2 regions of the Clostridium sp. BNL1100 genome follow, and region 2 is predicted to be linked to the other one. Evidence: riboswitches for the same ligand, from Rfam matches in the RefSeq annotation. Region 2 holds a riboswitch; the other holds the start of a gene.
What was found. Region 2 has a riboswitch for nickel and cobalt ahead of CLO1100_RS17020 (cation-translocating P-type ATPase). Riboswitches for the same ligand answer to the same signal wherever they lie in the genome.

Region 1 (7,814 bases), 1.7 Mb from region 2:
CAAAGGTAGCCAAGGTATTTGGTGTTGTTTCTGTAAGCCCTGTCTGGAAGATTGAAACCGAATATGAGACAATCAAGGCTACTTCTCTTAAAATGGCATCTAAACTAGTAGAAGAAAAGGGATACAAGACTTTCAAGGTTGAGACTAAAAGAGGTAACAAAAGGTTTCCCATGCAGTCGCCTGAAATCAGTGCGGATGTTGGAGGCTTTATATTAGAAAATATTGAAGGATTATCTGTTGATGTTAAAAATCCTGATTTTATACTTTATCTTGAAGTAAGAGAAAGCACTTATATTTATTCTGAAACACTAAAGGCACAGGGCGGAATGCCTCTTGGGTCAAACGGTAAAGCACTTCTGCTTCTTTCAGGAGGAATTGACAGTCCTGTAGCAGGATGGATGATGGGTAAAAGAGGTGTGGAGATTGAAGCAATACATTTTTATAGCTACCCTTATACTAGTGAAAGAGCAAAGCAAAAAGTAATTGATCTGGCTCAGATTATGGCTCAATACTGTGGTAAAATCCGGCTTCATGTTGTTCCATTTACAGAGATACAACTTAAAATCAACGACAATTGTCCTGAAGAGCAACTTACCATTATTATGCGAAGGATTATGATGAAGATTGCCGAGCAAATAGCTGAAAAAGTAAATGCCATGGCACTTATTACCGGGGAAAGTATGGGACAGGTTGCCAGTCAGACCATGCAGAGTCTTTACTGTACGGATGCCGCTGTAAATATGCCTGTATTCAGGCCACTGATTGGTATGGACAAGGTCGAAGTGGTGGATATAGCACGGAGAATTGAAACTTTTGATACTTCAGTACTTCCGTATGAAGATTGCTGTACCGTGTTTGTTGCAAAACACCCTCAAACCAAGCCAAAGCTTGAGAAAATACTAAAGTCCGAGTCAGTTGTTGATTTTGAGCCGCTTATAAATACTGCAGTTGAAAATACCGAAGTAATTATTATAAAGCCATAAATTTATATGAATAGATTAAGACATTTGATAGGAAATAATGAAAATATGGTGATTTTTTTGCAAAAGACCCACATACATTTATAATTATGGTAAAATATCTTTAACAAAGATATAAATCCGGGTATCACTATTTTATAACAATTTTTTAGCATGCTTGAAAATTGTCTATAATTGAGTAAAGATTGAAAAGTAATAATATATAGAAAAATCATATAATGATAAGGGCGGCAAAATAAATAGTTAAAAAATTAGTACAGATATTTATAAGCCTGTCATAGGAGAATGCTGTGTACAAAAAAACTTATGAATTAGGGAAATTGACTGATTAAAAAGACTAGGGGTATTGCCATGAATGATTTACTTTACAACAAAAAAGTTATATGTCCTGTTTGTAACAGGGAAATTGAGGTCACCAAAGTCAAGACAAAAGGGTGCAGAGTAAAATCCAGAGATACGGACTTGTGTGTATATTATGAAGGTATTAATGTACTATTCTACGATGTCTGGGTCTGCGAAAATTGCGGTTATGCAGCGTTGCAGGATAAGTTTGATAATATATTTACAAGGGACATTCCTGTAATACGAGATAAGATTTCCAGCCATTGGACCAGAAGAAGCTTTTTAGGTGAAAGAGATGTTGATAATGCTTTGGAAGCATTTAAACTTGCTCTTTTTAATCTTCAGGTAAGAAAGGCCAAAAGCAGTGAAATAGCTAAAGTTTGTCTTAGAATTGCTTGGCTTTACAGAGCAAAAGAGGATAAAAAGGAAATAGATTTTCTAACTTTTGCGGTAGAAGCTTACAATGAAGCGTATCAAAAAGAGCGGTTTCCGCTGGACAAACTTGACGAATACACTTGTATGTACATAATAGCAGAGCTATACAGACGAATTGGGAAACTCAATGAATCAGTACTTTGGTTCAGCAGAATTGTTTCCTCCAGTGGAGCAAGAAGTAATCCAAAATTAATCGACATGGCCAGAGAACAGTATCAGTTGGCAAAAGACCAATTGGCAGCTACTGAAGGCAGTGTTGAAACTGAATCTTAAAACAACCAGTAAAAATCAAACTTAGCGGATTAAATCAGGCGATACCCCTGTTTTAATCCGTTTCTTATGCTATACTATTTAAATAACTGCAACATTAAGGCCGGTTATAGGCTCAGGAGGCTAAAAGATAATACATGGAAGCTGGTAAAATACCAAACGAAATATTAAATAAAATAATTATTGGAAAAATTAATACCTTCAGAAAAGAAGTTATTATGCGTCCCGGAATTGGTGAGGATTGTGCCGCAATAGAATTTGATAAATATGCATGTGTCATGTCTACGGACCCAATAACAGCTGCCGGTAAAAATACAGGACGGCTTGCTGTTCATATATCCTGTAATGATATAGCTTCTTCCGGTGTTGAGCCGTTGGGCATAATGGTTACTATATTATGTCCAGTCGGAACGACAGAAACCGAGCTGGAACAGCTTATGGAACAGGTTTGTGAAACTGCCGGACAACTCAATGTAGAAATTATCGGAGGCCATACAGAGGTGACACCTGCAGTTAATAAAATTATTTTGTCTACAACCTGTGTAGGTAAAGCGCTTAAAAGTAAAGTTATATCATCTACAGGAGCAAAACCGGGAGACAGTGTTATTTTAACCAAAAGTGCCGGACTTGAGGGTACTGCAATTATTGCAGGTGATTTTGAAAATGAATTATCGACTTATCTTGATAAAAGCGAGCTTCAATATGCAAAAAGTTTTATAAATTCCATAAGTGTAGTCCCCGAAGGGGTTCTTGCAGGAGGGTTTGGTGCAACATCAATGCATGATATTACTGAAGGAGGAGTACTTGGAGCTGCTTGGGAAATCGCAGAGGCATCTTGTACGGGCATAACTATAAATAAGGACTCCATACCGATTGAGCCTGTTACCTGTCGAATTTGTGACTACTTTGGAATAAATCCTTTAAGACTAATTTCCAGTGGATGTATGATTATAACCTGTCAGGATGGCGAAGGTTTAGTAAGACTTCTTGAAAAAAATAATATTAAGGCATCCATAATCGGATTAATTACTGACAAAAATTCTGGAAGAATACTGATGAGTAAGCAAGAAGGGACTGTAGTGGACATTGATGCTCCCGGCCCTGATGAACTGTACAAAGTAATTGAATAATGCATAAATATGTAATATAAGTGCGATATTTGCATATTTAATTGACATATATATGGTTATTTTATTATAATTTTACTTGCGTGGATAAAATAACGAGCAAATGTCATAATTTAGTGACATTGGAGTGGAGGCATTTTATGTACAATATTGATACAATAAAGAAGATGGACCCTCAATTAGCAGAAGCTATTGAGCTGGAAGTTAACAGACAAAGAAATAAGATAGAATTAATTGCTTCTGAGAACTTTGTAAGTGATGCTGTTATAGAGGCACTTGGCACACCATTAACGAACAAATATGCTGAGGGTTATCCCGGCAAAAGATATTACGGTGGCTGCGAGTACGTTGATATAGTTGAACAGTTGGCTATTGACAGAGCAAAACAAATTTTTGGGGCAGATCATGCAAATGTTCAGCCACATTCCGGAGCACAGGCTAACACAGCAGTTTACTTTGCTTTCCTGAATCCCGGAGATACCATTCTTGGAATGAATCTTGCACACGGAGGGCATTTAAGCCATGGTAGTCCTGTTAATATATCAGGAAAATACTACAATGTTGTACCATTTGGCGTAAGAGAGGACAACTGTTACATAGATTATGATGAGTTGAGAAAAACCGCTAAGGAAAACTCACCAAAAATAATTGTAGCAGGAGCAAGTGCATATCCAAGAACACTTGATTTTAAAGCATTCAGAGAAATTGCAGATGAAGTTGGTGCAATTCTTATGGTTGATATGGCTCACATCGCAGGTCTTGTTGCTGCCGGATTGCATCCAAGTCCTGTTCCATATGCTGATGTTGTAACAACTACAACTCACAAGACATTAAGAGGCCCAAGAGGTGGTATGATTCTCTGCAAGCAGGAATATGCAAAGAAAATCGACAGTGCTGTGTTCCCAGGAAATCAGGGTGGCCCATTGATGCATGTTATTGCTGCTAAGGCAGTTAGCTTCAAGGAAGCACTTACTGATGAATTCAAAACATATCAGCAGAACATTGTTAAAAATGCCAAAGCTTTGGCTTCAGGACTTATGGAAAAAGGTTTCAAACTTGTTTCTGACGGTACCGACAATCACCTTATGCTTGTTAACCTGACTAATATGAATATTACAGGTAAGGAAGCTCAGCACAGATTGGATGAAGTATGTATAACATGTAACAAAAACGGTATTCCATTTGATACTCAGAGTCCATTTATCACTAGTGGTATAAGACTCGGTACCCCAGCTGTAACAAGCAGAGGAATGAATGAGGAAGATATGAAAGAAATTGCAGACTTGATTTATCTCACAATTACAGATTTTGAAAATTCAAAATCCAATGTTTCAAAGAGAGCTGAAATTCTTTGCAATAAATATCCTCTTTATAAATAACATTAGATATTAGTTAAGCCTATATCGGTCACTAGCCGATATAGGCTTTTTATTTTTAATTAATTGGTTCACGCTACTTAATCCAGGCCTGAAAATTGATATTAATTATCATTAATAATTAATAATTATTCTCAATTAATTAATAATATTAAGTATTGACTTAAGAATATTAATATTTGTTTTATGATTTTGTTGACACTTTTAACATCAATATAATACAATGTACTATATTGAATTTAATAAACTTTAATTTAGAGCAGGCGATGCAGCTAACGACATTGCAAGATAGCTGCGTGGGGCTGGGCCGAAAACGGCAACAGGTTATAAACCTGTGGGACTAAGTATTTTTAGTCTCACAGGTTTTTTTAATGCCAATGTATTTTTTATTTCTATAATACAAGGAGGAAGTATGTCAAAGTTTTTTGGTTTTAAAGGTGACTATTCAGGACTTACTGATAATCAAGCTACTGAAAATCAAATAAAATATGGTATGAATGAACTTAATTCTGAGAAAAAGAAGAACCTTTTTATAAGAATTCTGGGTGTTTTTAAAGAACCCATGTTTTTACTTCTATTTTGTACTGCAATTATATACTTTTTTCTGGGAGAAGCACGAGACGGTGTTATAATGATATGCTTTGTTACATTTATGACCGGAATCAGCTTTATTCAGGAATGGAGAACGGACAAAACTCTGGAGGCATTAAAAGAATTAGCCTCTCCAAGAATACGTGTAGTCAGGGCCAGTCGCATTACAAGTATTGAAAGCAGAGAAATAACCATTAACGATTTGATGATATTGGAGGAGGGCGAGAAAATTCCCGCTGATGCCAGAATCATTGAGATGTTTGACTTTGGAGTGGACGAATCTTCACTGACAGGGGAATCCGAAATCGTATGGAAAAAGGCATACGGTGATAGCAATGAAAACAATAAAAATAGTGAAGATTTCTGGAGAAAAGATGTTTGTTATGCAGGGACAACTGTAATACAAGGCAGTGCTATTGCCAAAGTTTTTTCAATAGGCAAGGATACACAATACGGTAAAATTGGAACAGACATTCTTGGTGTACCAGAACGGCCAACACCTCTTGAAAAGCAAACCAGAAACCTTGTGAAAATTTGTGCTTTAATAGGATTGTGCTTATTTATCTTGGTTTCGGTAATTACACTTATTCATACAGGGAGTATAGTTGACAGTATTCTTTCAGGTATTACTCTGGCTATGGCAATGATACCTGAGGAATTTCCGGTTGTTCTTACTGTATTTTTGGCAATGGGAGCCTGGAGACTTGCAAAGAAGAATTCACTTGTAAGGAAAATGCCTTCTGTTGAAACCTTGGGGTCAGTTTCTGTATTATGCGTTGACAAAACCGGAACACTTACAAAAAATCAAATGAGTGTAAAGGAGGCATGCCCGTTTAATGGTTTTGACGATTATGAATTGGCTTACTGGGCAGCATTAGCATGTGAAATCGAGCCTTATGATCCAATGGAAAAGGCATTACTAAAGTACATTGAGAGTCATGGAGCTCATAAAGAGGATATATTTAAAAACCCATTACTTTATGAATATTCATTTAGTTCAGATACTAAAATGATGGGGCATGTATGGAGCATAAACAACTCTGCAACATTAGCAGCCAAGGGAAGTCCTGAAAGCGTACTACCCCTATGTTGCCTTACCGAAGAAGATATGAACAATGTTGCCAAACGGCAAAAAATGTTGGCAACCGAGGGTTATAGAGTTATTGCAGTTGCAAGAAGTACAGATATGAAAGAATATCCTGATACATTGAAGGAATGTAAGTTAGATTTTGTTGGTCTTATAGGTTTACAGGACCCTCCAAGAGATGAGGTGATGGAATCAATCGATGTTTGTAAGTCGGCAGGATTAAGAGTAATTATGATAACAGGCGATAACGGAATTACGGCACAATCCATAGCACGTGAAATAGGCATCAACCACAGCAACAACGTAATAACCGGGCAGGAACTTGAAATAATGCAGGATGAAGTATTACTGGAAAAAGTTAAGAATACAAATATATTTGCCAGAGTTATGCCAAGACACAAGATGAGGATTGTAAAGGCCCTGCGTGATAATGGTGAAATCGTTGCAATGACGGGTGACGGTGTAAACGATGCCCCTGCCTTAAAGTATGCGGATATCGGAATAGCCATGGGTAAAAGGGGAACAGGGGTTGCAAAGGAAGCATCCGATATGATTCTTCTTGATGATAATTTCTCTACCATTGTCGAATCGGTAGGGGATGGCAGAAGAATTTACGATAACATCAGAAAAGCAATAGGATATATTCTAGTAATACATATACCAATTGCATTAATAGCACTTTTGGCACCGTTGCTTCATATGCCTTTGGTTTTATTACCTGTAAACGTTGTTTTGCTGGAACTAATTATTGATCCTACATGTTCTATTGTATTTGAACGATTACCGGCAGAAAAGGATATCATGCATAGGAAACCACGGTCGAATAACGAGCCACTTATAACCGGATCACTTATATTAAAATCTATATTTCAGGGAATAATGATTTTTGCTGCAGCTTTCGGATCGTATACTTACTTTTATAAAAGCGGTGCAGGTGAATCACAAGCAAGAACCTTTGCATTGCTGGTTCTGGGTTTATCCAATTTACTATTTGTTTACATAAATCAATCTGATAAAGAGTTTGCTTTCAGAAATATAGTTAATTTTAAGGATAAGGTTGTCATAACTGTTAACTTAATAATAATCGCAGTACTGATTATTATAACCTATGTACCGCCAGTAAATGGAATTGTACAAACTGCGCCCCTTAATGCAGAAAATTTCTTGCTGGCTATAGCTATTTCAGTTTTGGCCACAATGTGGTGGGAAATTGTAAAACTAATTAAACGAAGAAATTAACCTATTTTTGAATAAATCAATTTATGCCTTGCCCGGTATTCCTTGGGGGTTATGCCAATAATTTTCTTGAATTGCCTTGAAAAATAGTTGCTGTCAGAGAAGCCGCTTTCCAGCGCTATATCAGCAATACATAACTTACTATTTTTAAGCAGGGAGCAGGAATGATTAACCCTAAGTTGCAGAATATAATTAAAAGGGGTGGTTCCATAATTTTCCTTAAAAATTCTGTTAAAATGCCTTACGGACATATGTGCTTCATCTGCCAACTTTTCAAGTTTTATCGGGTTAAGGTAATTATCTTCTAAAAATAATACAGCTTTTGCAAGGTGTATAAATGTATTGTGCAAGTGTTTATTTTCAATAACAT
Region 2 (7,814 bases):
CGCTGTCATTTCGACAGTGAACGACAGTTATGATGATGTTTATCACGGAGTGCGAGAAGGATACAGCGGTGCTTATCAGCCATCGGCGGATGATTTTGAAGAAAGTCTGGACTATAGTGACATTTACGGACTTCTGGACGAACTGCTGGGGCTGCGTTATGCAGGCGGCTATCATGTGAAATACGCCGGAGATGTGGTAGAATTCAAGCTCTCCAGGCTGTCGGTGGACTTGCAGAATATGCCGCTGGCACCCGGCAGCCCCGACAATAATGATGGCTTTCTAGCCGATGCGGTAATTCGGCTGGAGGTTCCGGTTCGGTTCGGGGGTAAATTGCTCCCCCCAATGCAGATCAACCTCAAAGTACAGGCCAAATATATGCCCTTGTTTTAACAATTTTCGGATTTTCCTGGACTTCTGAAAAAACTTGTAGTATGGTGTGTCATTGAAAAAACACATTAACCTTTTACACAAAAGGAGGTAGTTTGAATGAAACTGACAGACAAAACAAAAAAGAGGCTCACCCTAACCGGACTCGGTGTGGTATGCGTAGTCCTTGTCATAGCCATATCCTCGCAATTCAAGACAGAAAAGCCGGTAGATGTGCCAATCCAGCCCTCTCCGACCATGTCGGGGGTAGTCAACCCCAGTGCGGAACCCCCGACATCCGCCGCAGCGCCGACAACGAAACCGGAGGTAAGCGTTTCACCTATTGATCCAACTGCAACACCGGTCGTGACCGCAGGCACGGATACAGCTGATTCCAGCGGTAAGGATCAAAGCCTGCAGGCAGAGCCTACCAAGCCTGCAGCTCCTACAGAAAAACCTACACCCAAGCCGGAAACTTCTACAAAAGATACAAGCAAAGCACCCGAATATAAGCCGGAGGATACGGTAAAAACTGAACCCAAGGAACCTTCAGGTGGTGAGAAAAAAGATGGCAAGATTTATGTCCCCGGATTTGGCTGGATAGACGATGAAGGTGGGGCTGTTGATCAAAAAACAGTAGGTGGTGAAGGTGATATCAATAAACAGGTTGGAGATATGGACTGAAGATAGTTCTTTAATAAGCTAAAAGCACCGAGTTTTCGGTGCTTTTTGTTGTTCAAGGAGGGTTTAAATGAAACGACAACTCAGCATTTTTTTCGCATTAGTACTGCTGATTTCTTTAGTTTTGCCTATTAAAGCCTACGCTGAGGGGGATGGCAACATAGACCACGGTGGCGGCGGAATGGGCAGTGGTACAAGCGAAAACTATTGGAATTCCGGGAATGAGGGTGTCAGGATAACTGTTATTCGGGGAAGTGACAGAACAGCAGTCACCACTCCCATTGACTTCACCAATAAAACGCCCGCGGTAGCCGTACATTTCGGAAAAGTATCAAAGATAGCATATACAAATGGAAGCTCTATTACACCATCTACGTCAACATATTCGTGTATAAAAGTTGAAATACCTCTTCCACGAATTATAAGCTCCGACAGCGGGCAAGCCAGCATTGAGGAAATTAAGCGATATTTCTGCTCGGAATATGTTTTAATGCGTATTGCCGATGTTACCGGCATGAACTACGATATACTAATCAACGGCGAGTATAAGCTTCTGCTGGAGCCCATCGCATACATGACATTCCAGGGCATCAAGATGGCAATGACCGCTACCGAAGCGGCACTTTACGACCAGCAGTTGGGTGGAGGGCTGCGCAGCAAGATGGTGTCTCTCAGCCATAAAAACTTACCTCTTGCAATGTTCCTCGAAACACCCGACCTCGGCTATCCTGCATGGTCGGGTTCCCGGACATCCCCGGCTTCCAACGCAGATATCATCGCAGCTCTCGGCATTGGAATTGTCCGGTTCAATGAAACACTGGCCGATCCGCCTGAAGTTACAACTTATAATTATGAGTACCGGGTTAATACTGAGGTTATCACCTCAGTCACAGTTCGCGGCGGTCAGGCCGATCCCGATCACCCGGTGACGGTGCGCTTCACTATCGGCGGTCAAACCTATACCGTAAGCGGAGTGTATTATCCGGAGGGTGACCGCCAGCTTGTGTGGGTACGGTGGCGGACACCTTCCACACCGCAGACTATGACCATTCAGGTGGCGGTATCAGGAGGCGGCTCTGCCGGCAGTGGTACCATCACCGCTAAAATCGTAGATCTCTCCGGCAACGATCCGCCCAACCCCGTTGCGGATGACCGTAACGACAGCTATACCGCGCCGGCCGTTCCCAATAAGGCACAGACAACATCGTCCTCCTGGGGAATCTGGCGTCCATGGTGGCATGAATATTGGGTTTGGGAAAGCGACTGGAACTGGCACGGCGACGGAGAAGGCGGAGGCAGCTGGGAGGATGACGGCGAATGGGTGGACAAGGGCTGGTGGGAGTTCGATTGGGACGCTTACCATGCCAGTCTTTCCGCATCCATGAGTATCGTGCCGGATGACAAAAACCCAACCGCATACGGAAAAACCATGAAATCAGGGTATGGCGTAAATCAATATACAACCGCCAATGTCAGCACCAATCAGTCATCAGCAGTGACCGATGCACAAACTGCGGTTACCTATTTTCCTGAATTTCAGTACAAAACATACTGGCGACTGCTGAAACGCACACAGACCGGTTATAACTCCAAATTCGAATTTGCGTCCAATAAATACTCAACTTATAAGCGCAGAACGCAGTTCACCCCGATCTGGTTCCCTGATGGAAGCTATACGCCATACACATGGCTGATCGATTGTTGGACGCCAACTGGTATGCTCAGTATGAACCTTACCGACTCGGTGACCATTCGTGGAAGCCTTTGGGATGACTGGCATATCGCGCCGGTAAAGCCGTAAACAACAGAAAAAGAAACAGGATCGCAGGGCATAGCTTTGCGGTCTTTTTCTTTGCAAAAATCAAATATGAAATATGAAAGGTGGTTAATCTTTATGAAATTCAAACGAATCCTGCCTATCCTTTGCGTAGTGCTCATGCTGGTCTGTGTGTTCAGCACAACCGCTTATGCCGCGCCGAGCGGTGACGTGGCCGGAGCGATCGAAGGCACCTGGAACGATGCTTCTGATCAGATCAAGACCGTCGTTAATAAGGTTGTCTTCCCGGCAATCGATCTGATCCTGGCGGTGTTTTTCTTTGCAAAATTGGCGATGGCGTATTTCGATTACAGGAAGCATGGCCAGTTTGAATGGGCCGCGCCTGCTATTTTGTTCGCCTGTCTTGTGTTTGCCCTGACTTGTCCACTATACATCTGGGGCATTTTGGGGATGTAGTAGAAAAGCACCGAGTAGCCTTAAAGAAAGCTACTTGGTGCTGATTTGCCTTAAGGCTTACAACCAAGCGATGTACGGCGGGCCAAACTCATAGCTGGAGGGAAAAATGCCTCACCGTATTGTTCAGTTAAGTACCTTTTGGAGCGAAAGAGCGAAAAAGAATGCAGTTGTTTGCAGATCACAAAAAGTTCCTTTCTCACGTGCACTTCACGGCACAGGATGAAATTAGACTGTACCGTGAAGTGCATTTAGGAGAGCTACAGTTATTTTTTGCGCAGCTTTTTTATCAGCTTCACGATTTCATACCAGAATACCGCCACAGCCGCAATGCCCACAGCAGTAAAAAACATAGGAGCAGACAGCGGAGCCAGCTTCAGAAACGCATTCAATGGAGAATATAGAATGACCCCCAGCATTGCAAGTGTTCCAAAGTTCACCGCCCACATCACCTTATCTTTCACAAGGCGTTTTATCGACTGCGCTGCTAAATCGTGGTCGGAGCTGTTCACCTGTACTAAGAACAGATTGGAAAGCATGATAATGGTAAGCCCCATTGCACGAGCTGTGGGTGCGCCTGCTGCATTGCCATCAAGTATCGTATAATAAGCACCAAAGGATGCGGCGAAAATAACCAGTCCTTGCAGAACGCTTTTGAAAAGAATGGTTGCAGTGAGCAGCTTCTCTTTCGGATCGCGCGGCTTGCGCTCCATAATATCCATTTCAGCAGGCTGTCGCTCCAGCACAATGGAGCAGGTCGGGTCAATTAATAGTTCCAGCAGCACAACGTGCAACGGCAGTAGCAAGAGCGCAGTGGGCGCGATGCCAAGCATAGGGGCAAGCAAGGATGCAAATGCAATCGGGATGTGGATAGTGAACACGTAGCCAACCGCTTTGCGGATGTTGTCATAAATACGTCTTCCGTCCTTCACCGTCTCTACAATGGTTGTAAAGTTATCGTCCATCAAAATCAGGTCGGCGGCTTCACGAGAAACCTCGCTGCCGCGCTTTCCCATGGCAATGCCAATATCGGCGTATTTCAGTGCAGAGGCATCATTCACACCATCACCTGTCATGGCAACAATCTCGCCGTTTTCCTTAAATGCCTTAACAATCCGCATTTTGTGTTCCGGTACAACACGCGAGAAGATTGAAACATCTTTCACCTCTTCACGAAGCTCCTCATCACTCATTTCGCTTAACATATCGCCAGTGATGATATGATCGCTGTTTGGCATACCAATTTTCTTGGCAATCGAGGAAGCGGTGATACCATTGTCGCCCGTAATCATCACCACACGAATACCGGCCTTGTTGCAAACGGCAATATCGGCTTTTACGCTTTCACGAGGAGGGTCTGCAAGACCGATCAGGCCGCAGAGTGTCAATGTGCAGTCGGTGATTTGAGCAGGTATTTCTGCTTCACTTTGGGGTTTCGCGGTGGCTACTGCAATGACGCGAAGGCCTTCCTTGGACATTTCCATGATTTTACGTTCAGCGATTTTTCTTTTTTCATTGCTCATGTTGCAGATAGTCAAAATCCGTTCGGGAGAGCCTTTTGCTGCAATGACAAGCTCTCCGTTTCTGCGCCAGACATGACCCATCATTTTCAGCTCGTTGGTGAACGCGTATTCGCTGACCAGCTCTCCGCTGAAAAGATGTTCCTTGGAGATGCCAAGATTGTCGCAGTGGGAAAGCATCGCTTTTTCCATGGGGTCGTAGGCATCTGTTTCGCAGCCGAGTCCCATGGTTTCACACAATGTATGGTTATCTCCATCCAGTGCCCATACATCTTGCACTGTCATTTGATTCATGGTAATGGTGCCGGTTTTGTCTACGCAAAGTACTGATACCGCACCCAATGTTTCCACGGAAGGAAGCTTACGCACCAAAGATTGCTTTTTGGCAAGCCGCCATGCGCCCATAGAAAGGAACACGGTAAGAATAACCGGAAATTCCTCGGGTATCATCGCCATCGCAAGGGTAATGCCGGAAAGAATGCTTTCAATCAGTCGGTCGCCTATGGCATGGTCCGGAATATTGAACCATGTGAATAAACCCACCAGGGCGAACAGGACTGCGGCAATCCCCGCACATAGCTTAACAAGGCTACCAGTTTGCTTTTGCAGAGGTGTATCCTCATCAGGTGCGGCGGTCACATTTGCACCGATTTTACCGTATTCAGTGACGGCACCAATTTTATCCACACAAACGGTTGCCGTGCCTTGTGTGACCAAGGTGCCTGCGTAACAATAGTCTCGACGCCAATAATCGGTGGTCGGCTCGGCGTTCTCGGTGGGGAGTTTCCAAACGCCCTCTGCTTCGCCAGTTAGGGAGGATTCATCCACACAGAGGTCGCTGCACTTTACCACAATGCCGTCGGCGGGGATTTTGATGCCCTCGTAGATCATCATCAGGTCACCGGGAACAAGATCAGCACTGGCAATGGTCTGCTCCTTGCAGTCACGGATGACGGTGATATGTGGCGCAGACAGGTCTTTGAGGGCATTGAGTGTTTTGTCGGTTTTCCACTCTTGAATGATGTCAATACTGATGATGCAGATGACAAACACCAGCATGATTGCTCCGTCTCTCGGCTCACCGAGAATGAAATAGATGATTGCCGCTACGATGAGCAGCAGAAACATCGGCTCACAGATGATGTGCAGAGCCTTAGAGAAAAAGTTCTGCTTTTTACCCTGCGTCAGTTCATTCTTACCGTACTTCTCCTGTAGCTTGTGTGCTTCGGCAGCGGTAAGGCCTGCCATGTTTGGTTTGTTGCTTGTCATAAAAGTTACCTCCGTTTAGCCTTTCGGCATTCGTTCGATAGCTCTATGGCACTCCATTTTTCGGGGTCGTTGTTCCATTTGGGTATAAAAATAGCACACCTATGGAACATACTACTGTCCCGCAGATGTGCATAAATTGCAATCTGTTGCCACTCGTTGGGTGGCCCGGCCCCATGACCTCCGTTAAAAGGTTCATCGCCTGCTCAGTTTGTACTGTTGATCTCGCATCCACAATCGGATGTAATGCAGTGCAAAGAGATTACTAGACCATTATATGCACTACCTTATCCTTTGTCAACCACAATGCGATATTCTAATACTTATTGAACGATAACAAGGAGGACTTCGTATGAAGGTAAAAATCCGTTCACCGTCCTTATCCAAGGATGGACTGGCAGATACTTGGAATGTAAAAAAGAGAGCAGGCCGGCTTCTTGTTAATGGATTTGGCCTGCTCAAATTAGCATATCCCCTTATGTGAGATGAAGGAGGTAAGGACAAATGAACAAAGATACTTTTTGGAGAATTATAGACGAGGTTAATTCAGAGACAGATCAAAACAATCAATCTACTATCTTGAAAGTGACCGAGAAAAAACTCTTGGCGTTTTCGTCAAAGGATATTATAGATTGGCACAATATAAAAAAGGTGTATATGGATTTAGCCTACCGAAACGATTTATGGGCGGCCTGCGCCGCAACGCAGTCTCACAGCACAGATGATGGTTTTATTGACTTTCGCTCTTGGTTGATATCGAGAGGAAGAGAAGTCCACATGGACGCTCTAAACGACCCTGATACGCTGGCCGAACATGACTTTCCAATAGGTACAGCAGACTTTGAGTCATATGGATATGTTGCGCATGACTGTTATGCGGTCCAAATGGCGATGGAAAGCAAAGGCTTAAATTCTTTCCTACTGGATTATAGTTCTTGGCTTACGGGAAATTCGGCCACGCTGAATGACTTTTATGAATGCCACCCTAAAAAGGGAGTGAGTAATGAGCAACGCATTGCTGCCGCCTACCTCAGAGCATTATCTCAAGTGTACGACATCTACAACGCAACCGAGCAACAATCGCTGAGTGAAGAAACTACTGCGGAGATCATGGCGGAAATTAGAATCAGGCCAGACATTGACCCTGACTGGAGTATTAATAATTTGCCCCAAATGTTACCTTGTCTGTGTGAGAAATACAATGTTGAGGAAATGCACGATGATATGGAGTTTAATATGAAGTAAGGATCAACTGTCAGATACTTAGCACGTAATTAGCGTAACCAATTGACTTTCAATGCATAAAGTGATATTATAATGGCAAGAATATTAAACGAAAATCATGATTATAATATCACTTGTGGAGGTGAGAATATGGAACAAATCGGATATGGAGAACACATTTCCGACACTGTCAGAAATATGCCTTATGAGTCAGCAATCCAAACCGAGGACATAGCTGAGCAGTTGGCGGTGAAGTATGCACTTCCATACGATAAGGCCAAAACCTTAACCAATGTCAAGCTGAAACGGATGGCAGACAAAGGTGAAATTGAAAGACTGCAAAAAGGAGTATACTGCCATGTGAAGCAAACCGTCTTTGGGAAAGTTACGCCCAGCATTGATGAAGTGGTGATAAAAACATTAACGGTACAGAATGGCGCGAAAATAGGATATGAATCCGGGGCGTTCCTGTTTAATAAGCTGGGACTGACAACCTTGATTCCCCGTGATATCGAAATCACTACAG

Region 1: linked by a shared signal. The riboswitch ahead of CLO1100_RS09590 (cation-translocating P-type ATPase) and the one ahead of CLO1100_RS17020 (cation-translocating P-type ATPase) in region 2 are both predicted to bind nickel and cobalt.

The regions. Positions count from the first base shown of each region.
Region 1 covers NC_016791.1:2,312,964-2,320,777, reverse strand. Annotated here, with positions in the region: gene thiI (tRNA uracil 4-sulfurtransferase ThiI) at 1-983, shown strand, start outside; gene CLO1100_RS09605 (DUF2225 domain-containing protein) at 1,332-2,030, shown strand; gene CLO1100_RS09600 (AIR synthase family protein) at 2,165-3,157, shown strand; gene glyA (serine hydroxymethyltransferase) at 3,295-4,533, shown strand; NiCo riboswitch at 4,776-4,875, shown strand; gene CLO1100_RS09590 (cation-translocating P-type ATPase) at 4,943-7,447, shown strand; gene CLO1100_RS09585 (AraC family transcriptional regulator) at 7,444-7,814, opposite strand, start outside.
Region 2 covers NC_016791.1:4,004,831-4,012,644, reverse strand. Annotated here, with positions in the region: gene CLO1100_RS17040 (hypothetical protein) at 1-391, shown strand, start outside; gene CLO1100_RS17035 (DUF6550 family protein) at 488-1,051, shown strand; gene CLO1100_RS17030 (hypothetical protein) at 1,119-2,849, shown strand; gene CLO1100_RS17025 (DUF3852 domain-containing protein) at 2,943-3,281, shown strand; gene CLO1100_RS17020 (cation-translocating P-type ATPase) at 3,545-6,067, opposite strand; NiCo riboswitch at 6,180-6,284, opposite strand; gene CLO1100_RS21315 (hypothetical protein) at 6,417-6,548, shown strand; gene CLO1100_RS20080 (DUF4240 domain-containing protein) at 6,569-7,309, shown strand; gene CLO1100_RS17010 (DUF6088 family protein) at 7,439-7,814, shown strand, end outside.